2 linked regions of the Pigmentibacter sp. JX0631 genome follow. Each later gene encodes a partner of the first gene's protein in a complex. Links are inferred from orthologs where the notes say so. Each region holds a gene or a part of one and is shown in the gene's direction. Other genes may lie near its edges. The genes, in order: trxA and trxB.

Region 1 (9,304 bases):
CGAAACAGAATTGTTTCTTTTTATATCAAAAGAGGGGATCCCTTTTGAGGCTTTTGATCAACTTCCAACAAAAATATTTTTTGTTATTTTATCTCCAAAATATCCTAAAGTGCCTAAAATTTCTAACCTCAATATAATTGCTAATATTTGCAGAATTATGAAAAGTGAAGTAATTAGAAATAGGATACTTTCAGCAAACAACTTAGAAGAAATTTTGCTGTGCTTGGAGCCTCAATGACAAATGATTCTAACGCAAAACAAACTACCCCGAAAAAAAATGTAATTATTATTTCTGGTCTTGCGGGATCTGGAAAAACAATCGCAATTCATGCTCTAGAAGACTTAGGTTATTATTGTATTGACAATTTGCCAGCTGTTCTTTTGCAGTCTTTTGCTGATTCTATTGCTGGAAATACTTTAAAAGCGACACATATTGCCCTAGCTTTAGACTCTCGTGACACCGACAATCCAGTTACCTTTGAAAAAATATATCCTTTATTATTAAACTCTTGTAATCTTACAGTTTTATTTTTTAAAGCCACTAACGATGTCATCATGCGTCGTTTCAGGGAAACCAGAAGACAACACCCATTAAGCAAAGCAAATCCTCTGTCTAATTTGCACGATATTATTGAACTAGATGAAAAAACACTCGAACCTATTTTTCAGTTGGCGAATAGAACCATTGATTCTACTCACTTATCTTCGCAAAATTTAAAAAAATTTATTTACAATCAATTCTCAATTTCTGGAAATCAGGGACATTTACTTTTGAACATTGTCTCTTTTGGATTTAAACATGGCACACCTTCAGATCTGGATACATATTTTGATGTACGGTGTTTTAAAAACCCCCATTATGACCCTGAAATCAAGCATTTGACAGGTCTGACAAAAGAAATTAAAGATTATGTGTTTAGCGATCCCAATGTTGAGCTTTTTATAAACAAAGTTACTAATTTGATTAACTTTTTTTATCCCTTATACTTAGATGAAGGAAAGCATTATTTTTCAATAGGAATTGGTTGTACCGGTGGGAAACATAGAAGTGTAGCCATAGCTGAAGAGCTCGCAAGTATTTTTCGCAAACAAATTCCACTTGTAACTATCGAACATCGCAATATAGATAAAGATTAGTCGCTATCTTCCTCTTGACCAATGCGTTTTCTGTTACAACTTATCGTTTAGGAGTGCAGTTTTAAATACTGCTATGATTTTAAATGTTGAAAGGATAAGCAAATGTCAGACTTAGTGTATAAAATAACAGAACATAATTTTCAAACTGAAGTATTGGAAAGCAAAATCCCAGTACTTGTTGACTTTTGGGCAGATTGGTGCGGACCTTGCAAATCATTGGAACCAGTTTTGGAACAAATTGCACAGGAACAAAAAGGAAAAATTAAAATTTGTAAAGTGAACGTGGAAGATAATCCTCAATTAGCAGCAAGCTTTAATATTCGGAATATTCCATTTCTCGCTTTTGTAAAAGACGGTCAAAAAGTAGCAGAACTTGTTGGCAACCAACCTAAACAAGTTATTATGAACCAAATTAATGCATTGCAATAAAAATGAGTGACTCTAAATCGAATTTTTTTCAAAATGAATTCTTTTTATTAAATTACTTATTAAAGGAACAGATTTTTAACTACAAATCTGTTCCTTTAATTATTTCTATTGATGAAGTTGGAAGAGGTTGCGTTGCCGGATCAGTTGTAAGTTGTGTAAGTTTGTGGGCAGACCTCAGTGCTTTTCAGAATTCACTTTCTAAAAATTATAAAAAACATTGGTTGCATTTAATTAATGACAGCAAAAAGCTAACTGAAAAAAAGCGCCAAGAATGTTTTGATATTATTTTGCGTGACTATGAAATAACTTTTCAAGAAATAATATGCGGTAAGAATAATAATATTGAGTCCTTTCAAGCCTTATCAGAATCAAAAAACAAATTACATTTTAAAGCAGAAGAATTTTCAACTGAAAACATTCCAAAATACAAAAGTAACTTAGAATGTTTGCAATTTATCATTGGACAAGCATCACCATTAGAAATTGATACTTTAAATATCTGGAACGCTGTACAATTATCAGTTGGTAGAGCTCTTATAGAATTACAAAAGTATGTTAAAAATAATTTTCCATTTCTAACAGATCATTTATCAAATGCTTTAATATTAATGGATGGAAAGCATTTTCTAAAAGTACCTCAAGATTTTTCCCAAAATTTACAAGTTACCGTAACAAAAGCTGATGGAATATTTGTAAGCGTAGGACTCTCAAGTATAATTGCAAAGGTTTTTCGTGATACACAAATGATTCAGCAAGATAAAAAATTTCCTCTCTTTGGTTTTGCTAAACATAAGGGGTACGGTACTGCTAGCCACCTCAATTTAATTCAATCCCATGGAATTTGTGAAATTCATAGGAAAAGTTTTTTAGCAAATCATCTCCATTCAAACTTATAATTCCTTCATTTTATTAGATACCCTGCAAAAAAACTAAAGAATTTCTTTCTAAGTCCGAAGTGCCTAGTACAAAGGACAAAAGTAACGTGAGCTAAAGGATTGAGGTAACAAATGGTGTCAAAAAACCCTGCACAATCTAATCCAGTAGATGTCTCTTATGAGCTCTATAAGGAGCTTGCAGGAGAAATTTGCGCTCCATTAGATGATTTTGATTTAACAATAGATCTACGTTACGAACTTTATACAAGTAAGTTAACATATTTATATAATATTCAAGAGCAATGTTTTCGTTGCATAAATTCACAAGAAGAATGCAATTCTTATACTCAGGAAGATTTAGTTAATATTCAAAATGCAATTGAAGTCACAAAAGAATTTATCCGTCAAACAATCAGAGAATCACTTCAAAATGGTTTAACTATAGCAGAAAAGAAGGCTCTTGATGCTTCCAGAAATAAATACAATTCTTGAAGTATTTGAGCGTATGTCTCTTGATGACAAAGTTTATTTTAGCTTTCCAAATGAAGAGGACATACAGGTTTGTATTTTATTCAATAAAAAACCAGATAAAAGGAATTGGAGTTTGTGGTTTGCTATGAATGAAGAAGCCTCCAAACAAACTTTATCAGTCCAACATCTCCAACAAGTGCTAAAAGCATTTAAAATTAATGAAAAAATTTTCCTGAAAGAAATAGCTGATGTATTATTACTTCAAGCTGCTTATGCAGATGAGTTCATCCGCCAAATATCAGAAGTGTTAGGAAAAGAAGCCGTGCAAAAGTCCATTCTTCAAACTCAAAATTTTATGGATGAGTTAGCAGAAAAAATAAGAAGTTTAATTCCTCCTGATAATGAAAAAAGTATTGAAGAAAAAAAACAACAAAAGGCAAAAAATAAAAATAAATTTAAAATTGTAAAGTAAAAAAGTATGACTGATACTGAAAACAAAAGTGAAAAATATAATAAATTGGATTTATGGGATACGAAAACTATTTTAGATACAATTCTCGAATCGCAATTAAATGCTATAGCTTCAATCAAACTTATTTCAGATGAATTAGAACTTACAGTAACTAAAGCTGTTCCTTTACTAGAAGCAGGTGGTAGACTTATTTTTGCCGGAGCGGGAACCTCGGGGAGAATAGCTGCACAAGAATGCGCAGAACTCTATCCCACTTTTTCATGGCCAAAGAATAAAGCCCATTTCTTACTCGCTGGTGGGCAAAAAGCATTTTCTGAAGCCATCGAAAATGCTGAAGATAATATTGCGCAAGGGGAACATGATGCGGAAAAACTTAAACCAACAGCTAAGGACATATTTATCTGTTGTGCAGCCAGTGGGCGCACTCCCTATACTCTAGGTGTGATGCGGACGGCTAACCTTTCAGGATCATTGACAATTGGAATTTCATCGGTAGCTCAATCCCCACTTTTAAACGAAGCTAAGATTAAATTAAATGCCAAAACAGGGGCTGAAGTGATAGCAGGCTCAACCCGAATGAAAGCAGGTACTGCCCAAAAAGTAATATTAAATATGTTAACAACGAGTATAATGATCCGGTTAAATAGAACTTATGACTCATATATGATTGATTTAGTTGCAACAAATGAAAAATTAAATAGTAGAGCGATAAAAATTGTTGCCGGTATTTGCAATGTTACAACTGAATCTGCAAAAGAGTCCTTGGTTATTTGTAAAGGGAAAGTGAAATTGGCATGCGTTTATCTAAAATATAAGGACTTAAAAACAGCAGAAGAAATTCTTCTCGAACATGCTGGAAATCTAAGAAAATGTCTAGAATAAAGCCCACTTAAAAGATAGATTTCCTTTTAGAACCACTTAATTTTTTAAACATGCAAGAATTCTTTCAAGAAATAGTATTATTTGAATTCAACTTTTAAATGATTATGATAAGCCTACTGGTGACTCTTTTTGGGAGAAGAACATATGCGAGAACATTCTTTATTCGATCTTCTTGTTTTATCTTTAGGAAATGCGGCTCTAGTAGGATTAGGAATCGTCCCAGAGCCTGGAACAAATACAACTAGAAAAGATCTTGAATCGGCTAAATATAACATTGAGTTGCTCGAAACTTTGCAGAAAAAAACTAAGGGTAACCTTTCACAAGCTGAAGATGAAATGCTAGCTAGCCTTCTTTATGACCTACGATTAAAGTATGTTGAAGCTAAGAAGTAACCATGCTATCCTATAAGGGTGTCATTGAAAAAAAAAATGATACGCTTATTATAAGCATATCATGCGGGCTGAACGACCTCACCGCCATTCAGCCCGCTGGTTAGTTTATGAAACTTATTCTTCCTTTCACAAGAAGGAAGAGTTCACACTACATGTGAACTAAAACTAGTTAGAGGGCATTTTGCCCGAAGATTTTAGCGAATCGACCTTTATACTCAATAAAATTGGTGGAAAGATCGGTTTGTTTCTTTTTTTATCCAAATAAAAAGGTAACTATTATGTCTGTTGAAACAAACTCTCCCATTCCAATTACCTCAATCGGTCACGAAAAGCTGAAAGAAGAATTGAAAAGATTAAAAACCGTAGATCGTCCTAAAGTAATATCTGAAATAGCTGAAGCCAGAGCACTTGGAGATCTATCTGAAAATGCTGAGTATCATGCCGCTCGAGAAAAACAAGGATTTATTGAAGGCCGCATTATGGAACTCGAAGATAAATTAGGCCGAGTGCAAGTGATTCAAATCGGCAAAGGAAAAACAGATAGAGTTGTGTTTGGTGCTTTGGTTTCCTTAGTTGACGTTAGTGACGACTCTAAGGGAGAAGAAAAATGCTATCGTATTGTTGGTGATCTAGAAGCTGATATAAAAAATAACGCAATTTCAATTTCAAGCCCTCTTGCAAAATCACTCATTAATAAAACCATTGGTGATATTGTGACAGTAAATCTTCCAAGGGGAGAAAAATACTATGAAGTAAAAGACATTCAATTTACTGAATAGAAGTTACCTAATAACTATCTCCTTTTGTTTATTTATCTTTTCGGCAATACCGAACTAATAGCTTGATTGAAATCTCCAATTTGTAACGTTAAACCGAGTGCTACAAAATAACTTTCGTTTTCAAGTCCAATAGTATTTAAATAAGTGTTTGAAGAACCGTTGTTTAAAATGATCAAAGATTGTTTTCTCCACCCCCCCTGAAAGGTGATGGCTTTATTCCTCGTCACAAAATAATCAAGCCCAACAAAAGCTGAAAACATGTCAGGTACTGGAGAAATCATTTTATCATTCCCTGAATTTGTAGTGATTTTCATTTCAGGATACCAAGTAGCTCCATACTCAAAACCTGAGAGCAAACGAAAATGCTGTCCCATATTTGCAACCAACCCACCTAGTAATGTTGGAAATAAGACTCCATAGCCTTGACTCAATTTGCCATAGGACTCAACTTCAGAAAGAATCCCAGCAGTTGTGCCGATAAAAAATCCAAAAAAAGAAATAATATTTATATGATAAGCGTATCTTAGATAAAAAGCAGCATTTCCACCTGTCTTAGAAAAATCTGATATTACATTTTGATTTGAAGATGCTGAGTTTTGATGAAAGTTCCAAGTGGAATACTCACCGGACAGAAGTAAAGATAAATTATGTCCTGCTCGAAAATCTGGGACATAATCAAATTTTTCGACAACTTCATCTTGTGCAAAAAGTTCATTCATAAAAAAAAGAGATTGTGTTAATATCGAAAAGGCGATGATTAATTTTTTGTAGGGAATCATCAAACTATGTCTTTGTCTTTTCAAAAAAACATGACAACTTTTTTCATTTTTATCTTTGGTGTTTTGTTGATCAAATTTTCTAGTCATGCTTTAGCAATTTCCCTATATGGCAGTTTAATAGCATTTTTTCTTTTCTTATTTCTTTCATTTATTCAAAAGTATAATTTTGAACTTATAAATTTCTTTTTATTTCACTATCTATCCTTTGCTTTTATCCTAGTGTTTCCGTTAGCTGAAACAAGTATTCTTGCTATTTTAACAATTTTGTTAAGAGAGAACATTTTAATGGCAAAACAGCAGGCTGAAAAAGGCTCTCGTTTTAGTCTATTATCTGATTTAGGAATCATAAAACCGAAAAGACAATTTTCTTTAAGCATTAAAAAAACATTAATATTTACAACAACCTCAATATTAAGTTGGTGTATCGCAAGCCTTCTACCATTAACAGGCTTACCACTTGCTTACTTTATGCTTTTCCTATTTGCTATGGCAATTGGAAGTCTTATTGTAGATGAGCTTGCCATTGCCAAGAAGGAATAGGAGAAAAAATGGGCAATCATAATTTTTCATTAGATTGGAAAAAAATTCAGGAAACATTGTCCGATGCGGCTAAAATTAGTTCAAGAGAACTAAAACGAGGTGTGGATGAAGCAAAACATCAAATTAGAAAAGTTCAAATTGTACAAAAAAGGAAAGAATTATTTGCTGAGTTGGGGCGAAACCTTTATGAGGCTTATGTAGATGGATTACCAGAAGAAGTAGAAAATTTTTTAAAACAAACTGAACTTTACGAAATTATCGAAGATCTTAAAGAAACAGATAAAGAATTATTGAAACTAAGAGGCGAAAGCAAGGAAACATAATGAAATCATATAGAGGTAAAATATTTTTTCTTTGCTTTTTCTTAGCATCCCTAGGAATATTTTTATTTCTAAACATAGTTATTGGACCCATTATTTTTGCTTTTCTTATAGCATATTTATTAAATCCTTTCTTTGAATTTTTGGAAAAAAAAGGAATAAATAGAGCTTACATTTCTATTACAACATTAATTATATTTGCCTTACTATCTTTGCTTGCAATTTGGATCTTATTTCCAATTCTTTTTGAGCAATTAAGAGGTTTGATAAAATTATTGCCTGGTTTTAAAATTTATCTAGAAGAAAATTTGTTACCTAAAATTCAATCAGTAATATCTGAATTCACTGGGCAAAAGCCTTATAAAGTTATTTATCTTTATGATTTATTTCCTATTAATATAGATAAAGTTAGTCAAACCCTATTAGTCAAGATCGGTGATAGTACAAGGTTTTTAGTCTCAGTTTTATTATTAGTTATATTTACTCCGTTTTTTTCATATTTCTTTATGCGTGATTTTACCAAAATGCATAATATTATTTTTGACCTCATCCCTATTGATTTAAAACCTACTTTTATTGAATTTAAAGAAGAAGTAAATACAAAATTGCGTTCAGTTTTACGTGGTCAATCCATAGTTATTTTAACATTATGTGTTTTGTACCCAAGTGCATTATTAATAGCTGGTTTGCCCACCGCAATCGCTGTTGGTATTTTAACTGGATTAGCTAGACTTGTGCCCTATATGGATATCCTTGTTGGCAGTTTTCTATGTTTTTTTGTTTTGGTTACAAATTCTGCTTCTACTCATCTTATTTTTACTGTCTCTCTAGCTTTTTTAGTTGTACAATGCTTAGATGGATTATTCATTACGCCAAGGATCATGGGACGATTCTCAGGATTACATCCTTCTCTTGTTATTCTTGCCGTACTTTGCTTTGGTGACTGGTTTGGTTTTTACGGAGTTTTATTGGCAGTGCCTTTAGCGGCCGTAGGAAAAGTTTCCTTTGCAATGATGATTAAATCATATAAGGAATCTCAATTTTACAAAAATGGTAGCAATGGATAATACAAATTGCATTGAATCAATCATAGAAGTTGAGTTGAATTGGAATGAAGAGTTTGTACTCTATTCCAAAAAACATTGGGATGGTATGTATCGATTTTGTTATAGTTTATGTAACAACAAATTACTTTCCGAAGATATCCATCAAACATCATTATTAAAAGCTCTTAAAGCGTTTCCTAAGTTTCTATTAAATTATAAAAATCCAATTATATCTAACGCAGATATCAGTGATCTTTTTTTGTCTTCAGAAATTCAATATCACTTTAAAAATTGGCTTTACAGAATTGTTAAGAACACATATATTGATGAACAACAACTGCATAAAAAATGGAAATTTGATTACTCAGAAGACACTCTCCATAATCTTAGCACTGAGCAACTTGAACATTCAGAGACTGCTTCGGTTAAAGATGATGATCTGCAAAGCAATGAAAAAGAATTTTATAGATTAGCTTTAGATGATAATTGGAAAAAACGTTTTTCTGAATTAAATGATAGACAAAGAAGTGTTATTTATCTGGCAGCAGAGGATTACTCTTATAAAGAAATATCATCTATCTTAGGGGTTCCCATGGGAACTGTCATGAGCACGTTATCAAGGGCTTTAAATAAACTCAAAAATCCTACGACTGAAAGGGAATAAAATCATTCCCACTAACGTTTATACAATTGAATGACTGAACTTAATTTGAGGTGTTTTTAAAATGTTACCAAAAAATCCAAATATTCAAAATAAAAATGAATCTTGGAAGGAACAAGTTAAAAACCATTTCCATAAGCTTTCTGTTTCTTCTCAGAGAAAACGCAGCCTTGAAAAGCTTCTCCTAAACTCCGGAAAACAGAAAAATATTAAATTTTTCAGTACTTTAAATCAAAAATTAAAAAAAGTCTATCTACAAAATAAAAAATTATATGTTTCACATGTAGTAACAGCGCTCATTGCCGCCTCAACTACATTTTTTTTCCTCAGTGTATTTGAAAATTCTAATCATGATTTTATCTCGGAAATGGTTTCTGCCTTACAAGACGCAAATGCTTTGCCACCTGATTTTGACCTTGTCGGAGACTCTTCAGCACTCCCACAGCTTTCAATGGACTCCTTGCCAGATCAATCTTTTGAACCTGTCATTCCCCAGCAATTGGCTCAAACCTATTTTGCG
Region 2 (9,235 bases), 570 kb from region 1 along the record:
AGAACTTTTATGCTTTCCTGCACTAAATTAAAATCTGCAACATCAAATTTTGCACAAGTTGCCGTTCCATTGCATTCTTTGATTTCGGAGACAACGGATTCAGCTGCAGATGCATTACCAGCATAATTTACGATTACTTTTGCCCCTAACGTGCCTAAAGCAATAGAAATAGTTCTACCTATTCCCCTTGATGCTCCTGTTACTAAAGCGACTTTGCCGTTAAAAAGGTTTTTTGCATAAATACTGCTAATTATTTGAGCGATTTCTGCTGCAGTTGCCTGTTTTTTTTCAGTATTTTCCATATATTCCTCTATTAGATAAGCAAATAATTGAACAAAATAGCCGTCTTGACGCTAGCATGAAAAAAAAATTGCGTAAATATCCTTCCAAGGCTTGTCAATCTTAAATTCTTGCTATATGTAATCATTCGTGCTCATGTGGCGGAATAGGTAGACGCACAGGACTTAAAATCCTGTATTCGCAAGGGTGTACCAGTTCGATTCTGGTCATGAGCACCAACTTCTAGTTTTCACCGATCTTATGTCTATTCCCCGACTAATAAAATAATTAAAAATGACAATAGTAAATCCGATTCCTTGTTTGGGTTTTCGGAGAATTTTTTTATGCTTAACCTTAAAGAATGCTATAAATATCTTGTTGTAACTTTATTACTGACAAATTTTTTGCAAGCAAAAGCGGAAGAGGTTTTTATTGAGCCACATGAAGTGGAACCTCAAAGTATAATAGCAAGTATTAGAATATTAGATGATTCCACTTTTAATTTAACAAAAGATCAAAAGCAAAAAATGAAGAAAATTTTTGATGATCAAATTGTTTTACTTAAAGCAATTTCAGATGAATTGCATGGAAAATTAGCAAAAATAAATACAGCCATTCTGGATGAAACAAAGTCAGATACAGATTTAAAAAAAATGTACCTTGAATATTTAGATTTAAAAAAAAGAATCTTAGAACTACATTTCCAAAATATTATTAAAATAAGAAAGTTATTGAATAATACCCAAAAAAAATATTTATTAGAACATTTAGAAGGCCATAAAGATATGAAAGCGAAGTATGAATAAAAATTTTCAAATTGACAACTGAACCCAATTGTCTTTCTTAATTTCAGATTGAATGTAGGATTAATGTATTGTATTAATTCCAAATTATATTCTTAATTTAATTATATAATTTGTAATAAATTTAAGTGTTAATAAAAATATTTTATTTATGAAAATTTCAAAATTATAATACTTAATGGATCAATATCTAAAGAAAATGTATTATTACTTTGCATTTTAAATGTATTATTTGAAAATCCTTCGATAAATTCATTTTTTTGAAAATTTAGATTTAGTAAAGAATTAATTGAAACTTTTTTATTTAATGAAGTATTAATTAAGAACAAATATTTACTATTATTATAGTCCCATAGCTCGAATTTTAAATTTTCGGTTGCTGTTCCTGAAGTGATTGTGAATAAACTTTTGTCTTGATTTTTATGGCCTTGCATAAAAATATTTGCTAAATGCAATTTTCCATTTAAGTCATTACTAACACTCATATATGCTGCAACTTGTTTGTCTCTATTTTCTTTTGATAACCCCGCGCGGGTTGCCCACGACCAAATTTGAATTCCTTTAGCACCATTTATTAGTGCAACATAAGCAGCAACTCGAATTAATGATTTTGCTTGTTCTTCATTAAGACTACTTGAATAATCTTTGTTCAAATTTAAAGTAACGCCGCCAAGATTTTTTAAATCATTTGATGATTGATAAACTGCTTGTGTTCCGAATTCAATAATATTCGGCCAATTTGGATCATCTATTCCATTTCCATAAACCCCCCGCATTTGGACATCAAGGCCATATTTTCCAATATTTACTAAGTCTGCAGCTTTTCTATTATTTGGTTCATACATCATCAGAAGTCTATGTTTTAAATTTAATTCATTTTCTACTTCTAAAATTGCTTTTTTTAAATTTGTTAAGTAATTCATTTCATTTTTTCGCCAATATCTTAATTCTTCTGGAGAAACAGCCCACCAAGCAACAGCATTATTTAAATCAGGATCATTGACTATATTTTGAATAGTTGTTTTAACTTGTTGCTTTATTTCAGCATAATTTGGCGCATCATTTATTGGAGTAGATGTGAAATTTATAGGGTTTTTATTATCTTGCCCTATTAAATCAATTCTATAAATGGCTTTCATTCCTAATTTACTAGCTGATTTAAAACATTGTGTAATATTATGGCCGTAGTAAGGCCCTATCATAGTAACGCCATTTTGTTGCATTTCTTTTAGGATTATTAAGCAATTATCTTCATTTCCGCTGTTAGCTGTCGAATAGAAACTAAATGGAAAAGAAGAGATTGTCTTTTGTTGATCTGGTATAGATTTACTTACAGATTTATCATCGGTTTGATTTTTACAGGATAAAAATATAATAATGGCAAATAGTATTCTTGAAAAGATAATATATCGCATAGCTTTATCCATATGAATATAACTATTGATATATCGTCTTTAATAGGAAAATATTTATATATATCCTCTAATTTGTATTATTATTTAAATTAATTTTTGATTAAAATCATATTAAATATTATGGATAAAATCAAAAATGTCTTAGTATATTTTGTATTTTAAGTTAAATTTACATTGTTTCCTTAGTACCCTTGACGGAATATAGTCTAAGAATTACATATAGTTAAATAAAACTTATAACTATTGGATGCTTACATGAAAATAATATATTCTTTCATTTTTTCTTTTCTTACACTGATACTTAATATTTCAGCTTATGCTGAAAAATATGTAATAATATCTGATGTAGACGACACTATTAAGATAACAGCAGTGATGGCTGGTACAAAATTATTTGCTGAAAACTCAATGCAATCTAATGCTTTTTTTGCTATGCCTCTTTTATTCAAAAATTTCTCTGATAATAACACAACTTCTGCAAGAGAAATATTCTATGTAACTGGTGCAAAAGGTCCTTTGGCTTATCCAGCAAATCACTTTTTACAAGTTAACAAATTTCCTACTCAAACTTCTTTGCCTTCTCAAGCTAATTCAAATAAATTAAATATCCAAAATAGTATTCATGGTGTAGTTGGAATTATCGAGAAAATTCCAAGTGTAATTCATAATCACAATCATAATGTGCCACAAGAAGAAATAGATCCTTATTTTCCTGTTGGAACAGGTTCAAGTTATTTAAATCATAAAATAAATGATATGATATTAAATGGAAAAGTTGCAGCTATAAAGAAAATAATGGATAGTGACCCGGAAATTTATGCAATTTTAATGGGTGATAATGGACAATTGGATCCAGATGTTTATTTAAAAATATCATCTATGTATCCAAATAGAACTGTAACTTTCATGCATCATATTTATGCTGGACCAGATAAAAACATTATCAATTATTCTACTAGTGATTCAAGGAAAAGATATGAAATATATAAAAATCAAATTCCTTATTTCACTACAGCTGATCTAGCAATCCAATTTTATAAAATGGGATTTATTTCAAGAGATAATGTAACTGAGATCTTAGATCAATCAATCAAAGCATTAGATCATACTCTTGTAACTAATTCGAAAGAGGCAGAAGAATTAGAAAACACTCAGAAATTATTTTATGCTCCATGGATGCATGGTTGTTCTGGATTTTTAAATACATCTGAATGGGAAAGAATTGTATTAAATCAACTGAATAATGACGATGAATTATTAGATAAAATAACAAAAATACATTCTGAAATAGTTTCTTACCCAGGTTGTAAAGCTGGAGGAAATTAATTTTTCTCTTTAAAAAATATTCTATATTTATAAAAAAGACCGAGAAAATAAAACTCGGTTTTTTTTATTTCGACTATTTTTTTTTAGTTAAATGATTTAAAACTGTCTTTTGAATTGGAGTAACGATCTTTAGGAAAGTTATTTTATTGTTTACTAGTATATAGATATGGATATTTGATGAACAAAAAAAAGATATTACTTTTCACCTTAATTCCTTTGCTGCTTATTTTGTCTTTAGTTGCGATTATTGGCTATGTTTATAAAAGAGATAAAAGTAAATACGAACCAAAACTATGGATTGGGCTTTTTGATTACAGATTAAATTTCAGAGATGTAGGCCAAAGTTTAAATAAGTGTTTGAAGAAAGAAATGTTTAACACAGGTCTTGTCTATCGCTCAAATAAGTATTTTTCTGGCTGGAGTTGTAATAAAATCAATAATCCAAATACAATATATTCGTTTAATTTTAGCCCTTGGAATCCCCATTCTTATTACTGTGAAATGGAGAATGGAACCAGAAAATATGGTTTTCATCCGAATACAACTTTTGAAATCAATGATATAGAAAATTTTGAGAATTGGAAAAAAATAGAATTTAAACAAACTATGTGCACTTTTTTTGAAAAAGCTTTACTTGATTTGATAAATAAAAATAGTTTTTTGTTTCATTGTGATGTTGGTAGAGATAGAACTGGTGCATTTGCAGCTATGCTTTCTGCTATGGCTTTAGAGCAAAAAAACTTATTGAGTGAAGAAACAATAAATGCAATAGAATGTGACTATGAAAAAACAAGTGCGTTAGAAAAACATAAAATAGGAAAAATGAAGAATTTTATTACTGAACAGCAAAAAAATGGTGGTATTTCGCATTTTTTAATTGAAGAATGTGGAATAACTAATGATTTAATGAAACAAGCTGCAAATAGTTTTATAAAATTATAAATATGATCTAGTGGAACAACCATCCACTAGTATAGTTTGTCCATTGATAAATGATGCATCTTTTGAAAATAAAAAAGTAACTACTTTTGCAATTTCTGATGGATCTGCCATTCTATTAAGTGCAGAACGACTTTCAAAGTTTTTCCTAATTATTTCTGCATTTGTATTTGTCGTTATTGCTGAACTTTCTATTAAATGTTCTATATGTTCTGTTGCTGTAGAACCAGGGCCAACGTTGTTAATACGTATTCCTGTATGACCAATTTCATGTGCTAAATTTTTTAAGAAAACAACTAAACCTGATCTATAAATGGCAGACATATGTAATAAACCAACAGGCTCTTTAACCGATGTACTTGTAATTGCAACTATACTAGAATTATTATGTTCACAAAAAGGTAAAATGTTTAATATAAATTGTGCTGGTCCAGCAAGAATATTTTTGTTACTTTGAAGGAAGTCTTCATACTTATATTCGACTAATTTTTTTCCTGTATAAGCGCCTCCATTTACTAAAACGCCAGCTAATTTTCTTCCTTTTAGTGTGTTATTTATAGTATTTTTTGCTTCATCTTCAGATATATCTAAATCTACTAACTCTATGCTGCTTGCGCCTAAGTTTTTAAGAATGCCTATTTTATCAGAAATTTTATTCGCATTTCTTGATGAAATAATGATACTGGCTTTTTTCTTTGCAAGTTCTTCGGCTACAGCATATCCAATTCCACTAGAAGCGCCACTTAACCAGAATAGTTCTGAATTATTTGATTTCATTAGGATGTCCTTTTAAAGAATTTCATAGAATTATGAAAGAAGACAAACTTGGTTTATAATATTTTTAATTAGCTGTACATTGTAGTTGATTCTTTTCGCAAAAGCTTCTGAATCATTATATAAATATATAATATTACTATATAATTTATTCAATAAAAAAGAAGTGGAAGAAAGAAGCCTTGACAGAGCTTAGACTAAGTCTAAATTATACTTAACGGTTTAAACCGCATTAAGATTCTTTTAAGCATTGGAGTAAAAAATGGAAAATGTTGTCATTATTGGTTCTGGGCCTTCCGGATTAACAGCAGCTATATACTCAGCAAGAGCAGCATTATCACCTGTTGTTATTGGTGGTATGCAACCTGGCGGTCAATTGACTACTACCAGTGTAATTGAAAACTGGCCTGGTTTTGTAGATGGAATAGATGGAAATAAATTAATGCGGGATATGCGTGAACAGGCTGAAAAAGTAGGTGCTCGCATGTTAAATGGTTCAGTATCAAAAGTAGAAAGAAGCAATAAAGGAACATTCATCATTAAGCGTGACTATGAACCAGATCTAGAAGCAAAAGTAGTTATTATTGCTACCGGAGCTTCTGCAATAACATTGCCCTTGCCAAATAAAGATAAATTGATGGGCTACGGATTATCAACATGTGCTGTTTGTGACGGCTTTTTTTATAAAAATAAAAAAGTTGCCGTTGTTGGCGGTGGAGACAGTGCCATGGAAGAGGCAATGTATCTTTCCAAATTGGCGGCCGAAGTAATTTTAATTCATAGAAGTGATAAATTTAGAGCTAGTAAAGCTATGCAAGAACGTGTAGTTGCAAATCCGAAAATTAAAATTATTTATAATACAGAAATTATAGATACCATTTCTGATGACAAAGGCTTAACAGGTATTGTTGCGAAAAATAAAAATGGGACAAAGGATAATATTACCGTTGACGGCTTATTTATGGCTATAGGTCATCATCCAAACACAGATTTTGTGAAAGGATTGGTTGATATGGATGAAAAGGGCTATATATTAACAAAAAATGGAACCTATACAAATATTGAAGGAATTTTTGCAGCGGGTGACGTTGAAGATAAATTATATCGCCAAGCTATCACGGCTGCAGGAAGAGGTTGTCAAGCGGCTTTGCAAGCAGAAAAATATATAGAAGGTTTTGCGCATTAAACTAATTCTTTGAAAAGCCTAATATTTCAAATTTAATTCCCTTAAAAAGAACTTGATTATTTTGATTAAGTTCTTTTTTATTTGCATTAATTATTTTTACTCTCCATAAACCCTTGGAATCTTCTTCATAAAAAGCATTTGTTAATAAACCAATATTTTCATCAGCAAGTTTGGAATTATTTCCTGGAAATTTAAGTCTATTATTATAATCATCAGTACTAGCAGAAATTAATGAGTTACCAGGATATAATATTACACTTTTTGTATGTTGGGGAGATTCAATTTCAATTCCTATTCCGTCAGATTTACTAGCGTCTAAAATTGGATAGATATTTATTGCTTGGATTTTTATATTTCTATCAATATTTATCTCAATTGGATAATCAAATGATCCCTCATTAATTACTTTTTGTATATTATAATTTTTATAAACATAGTTAGAAATTAGTTTCCCTAAATAGGGATAATCATAATTTAGAGCATAATTTAAAGCTTCAGTTGTATTAACTACGCCAAAACCATAAAAATTACTAAAGTGATAACCCGCAGCATTGGTAACCCAATTATTTTTCCAAACTGACCAAAGATTACTTCCTGTTTCAAATAAATTTAAATTTTCGATGACTTTAATACAATAGGGTTTTGGATTGGGTTCAATTTTTTTATTGCTAGCAGTTTTTGCTAAAATATGTTTTATATCCCAAAAGGATAATTTTGGATTCGAACTTAACAGTAAGGCGATTACCCCAGAAATAGTTGGAGCTGCTGCTGAGGTTCCAGTAAAAGTAGATGAATAATGAAGATTTTTATTTTCAGATAAAAATCCATTATCAAATAAATTTCCAAATCCTACTCTCCCAGGAATATTTGTTGTAATAATTTTTGGTCTTTCGATAGAATCAGAGTTGAAATAATTATCTTCGGTTTTTCTACTTAACTCCCCTCCTCCAAATCCAGTGATCCATAAATTTGAACCAATACTTGAATATTCAGCAATAATTCCATTTGCGGATAGTGCTCCTACAACAATAGTATAAGGTGTTGATTTTTTCCAATCAAATAAAGATAAATGAGGTCTTATTCTTGATAAATATTTTTTCTCATAGTCTTTTAAATTTTTTAGATTATTAAAGTTTATATTTGTAGTTGTTTCATAACTTGATTTTTTTCCATTTATTTCAGTATATTTATCAGCATATTTAAATTCACAAGTATAATTTCCAGCACTAGTAACTATGATAAAACCTTTTGTCGAGTTTTTCCTATAATTATTTTTTATTAATTCATTAATAGCTTGAGAATTTGAAGAATATATTGAAGAATAAACAAAAGGATTTTCTCCATAACTTTGATTTATGATATCAAAATTTTGATTAAATGCAAAATCATACATTAACATCTGCAAAGTTGTGTAAGAAAAAATTGAGTTTGCTTTTTCAAATAAATTTGCACTTCCTAATTTTGCTGAATAAGCGATGCCTCTAAAATTATTGTTTTTGTTTTTAGCTGCGGCTATTATTCCAGCAACTTTCGTTCCATGTGTTTCAGTGTTTTGTGTAATAGGTATGTATGAAACAGAATTTAATGGATCATTGTAAAGATCAATAGAACCATTAACTAAAGCATTCGAAATAAGATCAGGATGTTTTAAATCTACAGCGTCATCAGCAATTAAAATTTTGATATTTTTTCCAGTATATTTATCGCTAGGTAAATTTAAATCAATGCCAGAAATTGCTTCTGTTTTTGCATAGGATTTTTGTCCAGTATTTTTTAAATGCCACATTTCCTTAAATAAGTCTTTTTTCTCAGTCTCATCGGCACGAAAGATCAATTCACAAGAGTAAAAAAATATTATGGAAAAAAATGGTATTATAAAAAATAATTTTTTCATTCATCTTTCCTTAAAAATCTTTTACAAGAATATTATCTAGTATTTCTAGAGATACACTAATTAAATTTTTTTCATTTTGTAGAGATTGATAAATTTTTACTAAATTGCTATTGTTTTTTGCTCTTACAATAGATATATCTTCTTTGAAATCAGTCACTTTATCAACATTATTTCTATCATACATACCTGAAAAGTTAATTGGATCTTTTTTATGTTTAAGAATAAAAAATCCATTTGTGGTATATATACTATTTGTGTTTTTATCAAACAACGCTAAATATTCTTCATTTGAAAAATGATCAAATTTATTGGATGATTTATAATATAAAAATTCCTCATCTTGCCATAGATATTCTCTATTCATAAGTTCATCAGATTTTTTATATACTGCTGAAATATTATCTATAAAATATAAATTATCATGATTTGGAATTTTTGTATTTACTTTATCTTTAATATATTTTTTAAATTCATCTTCATTATATTTTGTTTTGATAATACTATTTGTTTTTTTTATTTCATTTTCTCTTTTTTGTCTATTTAATTCTTCCATCCCTTTTTTATAATCAACTCTTTCATTGTTAGAACTATTTGTTTCGATTTTTTCTTTAGAGGTATT

Evidence for each region.
Region 2: the proteins of trxA (region 1) and trxB are in contact, whole or in part, in a crystal structure (PDB 1F6M), measured with the Escherichia coli proteins. The link is inferred for Pigmentibacter sp. JX0631 from one-to-one orthologs.

Annotation. Positions count from the first base shown.
Region 1 is NZ_CP123622.1:796,915-806,218, forward strand. The notes cover bases 1-2,902. They hold trxA (thioredoxin), read left to right. Parts: upstream 1-1,239; coding sequence 1,240-1,566; downstream 1,567-2,902. Other genes in these bases: QEJ31_RS03340 (PTS sugar transporter subunit IIA), read left to right, coding at 1-238; rapZ (RNase adapter RapZ), read left to right, coding at 235-1,137; QEJ31_RS03355 (ribonuclease HII), read left to right, coding at 1,569-2,462; QEJ31_RS03360 (hypothetical protein), read left to right, coding at 2,574-2,902. In the rest of the region: more of QEJ31_RS03360, read left to right, coding at 2,903-2,933; QEJ31_RS03365 (hypothetical protein), read left to right, coding at 2,905-3,384; QEJ31_RS03370 (N-acetylmuramic acid 6-phosphate etherase), read left to right, coding at 3,391-4,266; QEJ31_RS03375 (DUF1844 domain-containing protein), read left to right, coding at 4,411-4,659; transcription elongation factor GreA, read left to right, coding at 4,938-5,438; QEJ31_RS03385 (hypothetical protein), read right to left, coding at 5,471-6,304; QEJ31_RS03390 (hypothetical protein), read left to right, coding at 6,284-6,757; QEJ31_RS03395 (hypothetical protein), read left to right, coding at 6,766-7,080; QEJ31_RS03400 (AI-2E family transporter), read left to right, coding at 7,080-8,144; QEJ31_RS03405 (RNA polymerase sigma factor), read left to right, coding at 8,137-8,787; QEJ31_RS03410 (hypothetical protein), read left to right, coding at 8,849-9,304. UniProt on the Escherichia coli protein: Participates in various redox reactions through the reversible oxidation of its active center dithiol to a disulfide and catalyzes dithiol-disulfide exchange reactions.
Region 2 is NZ_CP123622.1:1,364,068-1,373,302, reverse strand. Bases 4,928-7,760 are described here. They hold trxB (thioredoxin-disulfide reductase), read left to right. Parts: upstream 4,928-5,798; coding sequence 5,799-6,722; downstream 6,723-7,760. Other genes in these bases: QEJ31_RS05930 (S8 family serine peptidase), read right to left, coding at 6,724-7,760; QEJ31_RS05940 (SDR family oxidoreductase), read right to left, coding at 4,928-5,539. In the rest of the region: fabG (3-oxoacyl-[acyl-carrier-protein] reductase), read right to left, coding at 1-302; QEJ31_RS05960 (hypothetical protein), read left to right, coding at 624-1,085; QEJ31_RS05955 (hypothetical protein), read right to left, coding at 1,232-2,497; QEJ31_RS05950 (phosphatase domain-containing protein), read left to right, coding at 2,753-3,823; QEJ31_RS05945 (tyrosine-protein phosphatase), read left to right, coding at 4,001-4,765; more of QEJ31_RS05940, read right to left, coding at 4,760-4,927; more of QEJ31_RS05930, read right to left, coding at 7,761-8,616; QEJ31_RS05925 (hypothetical protein), read right to left, coding at 8,627-9,235.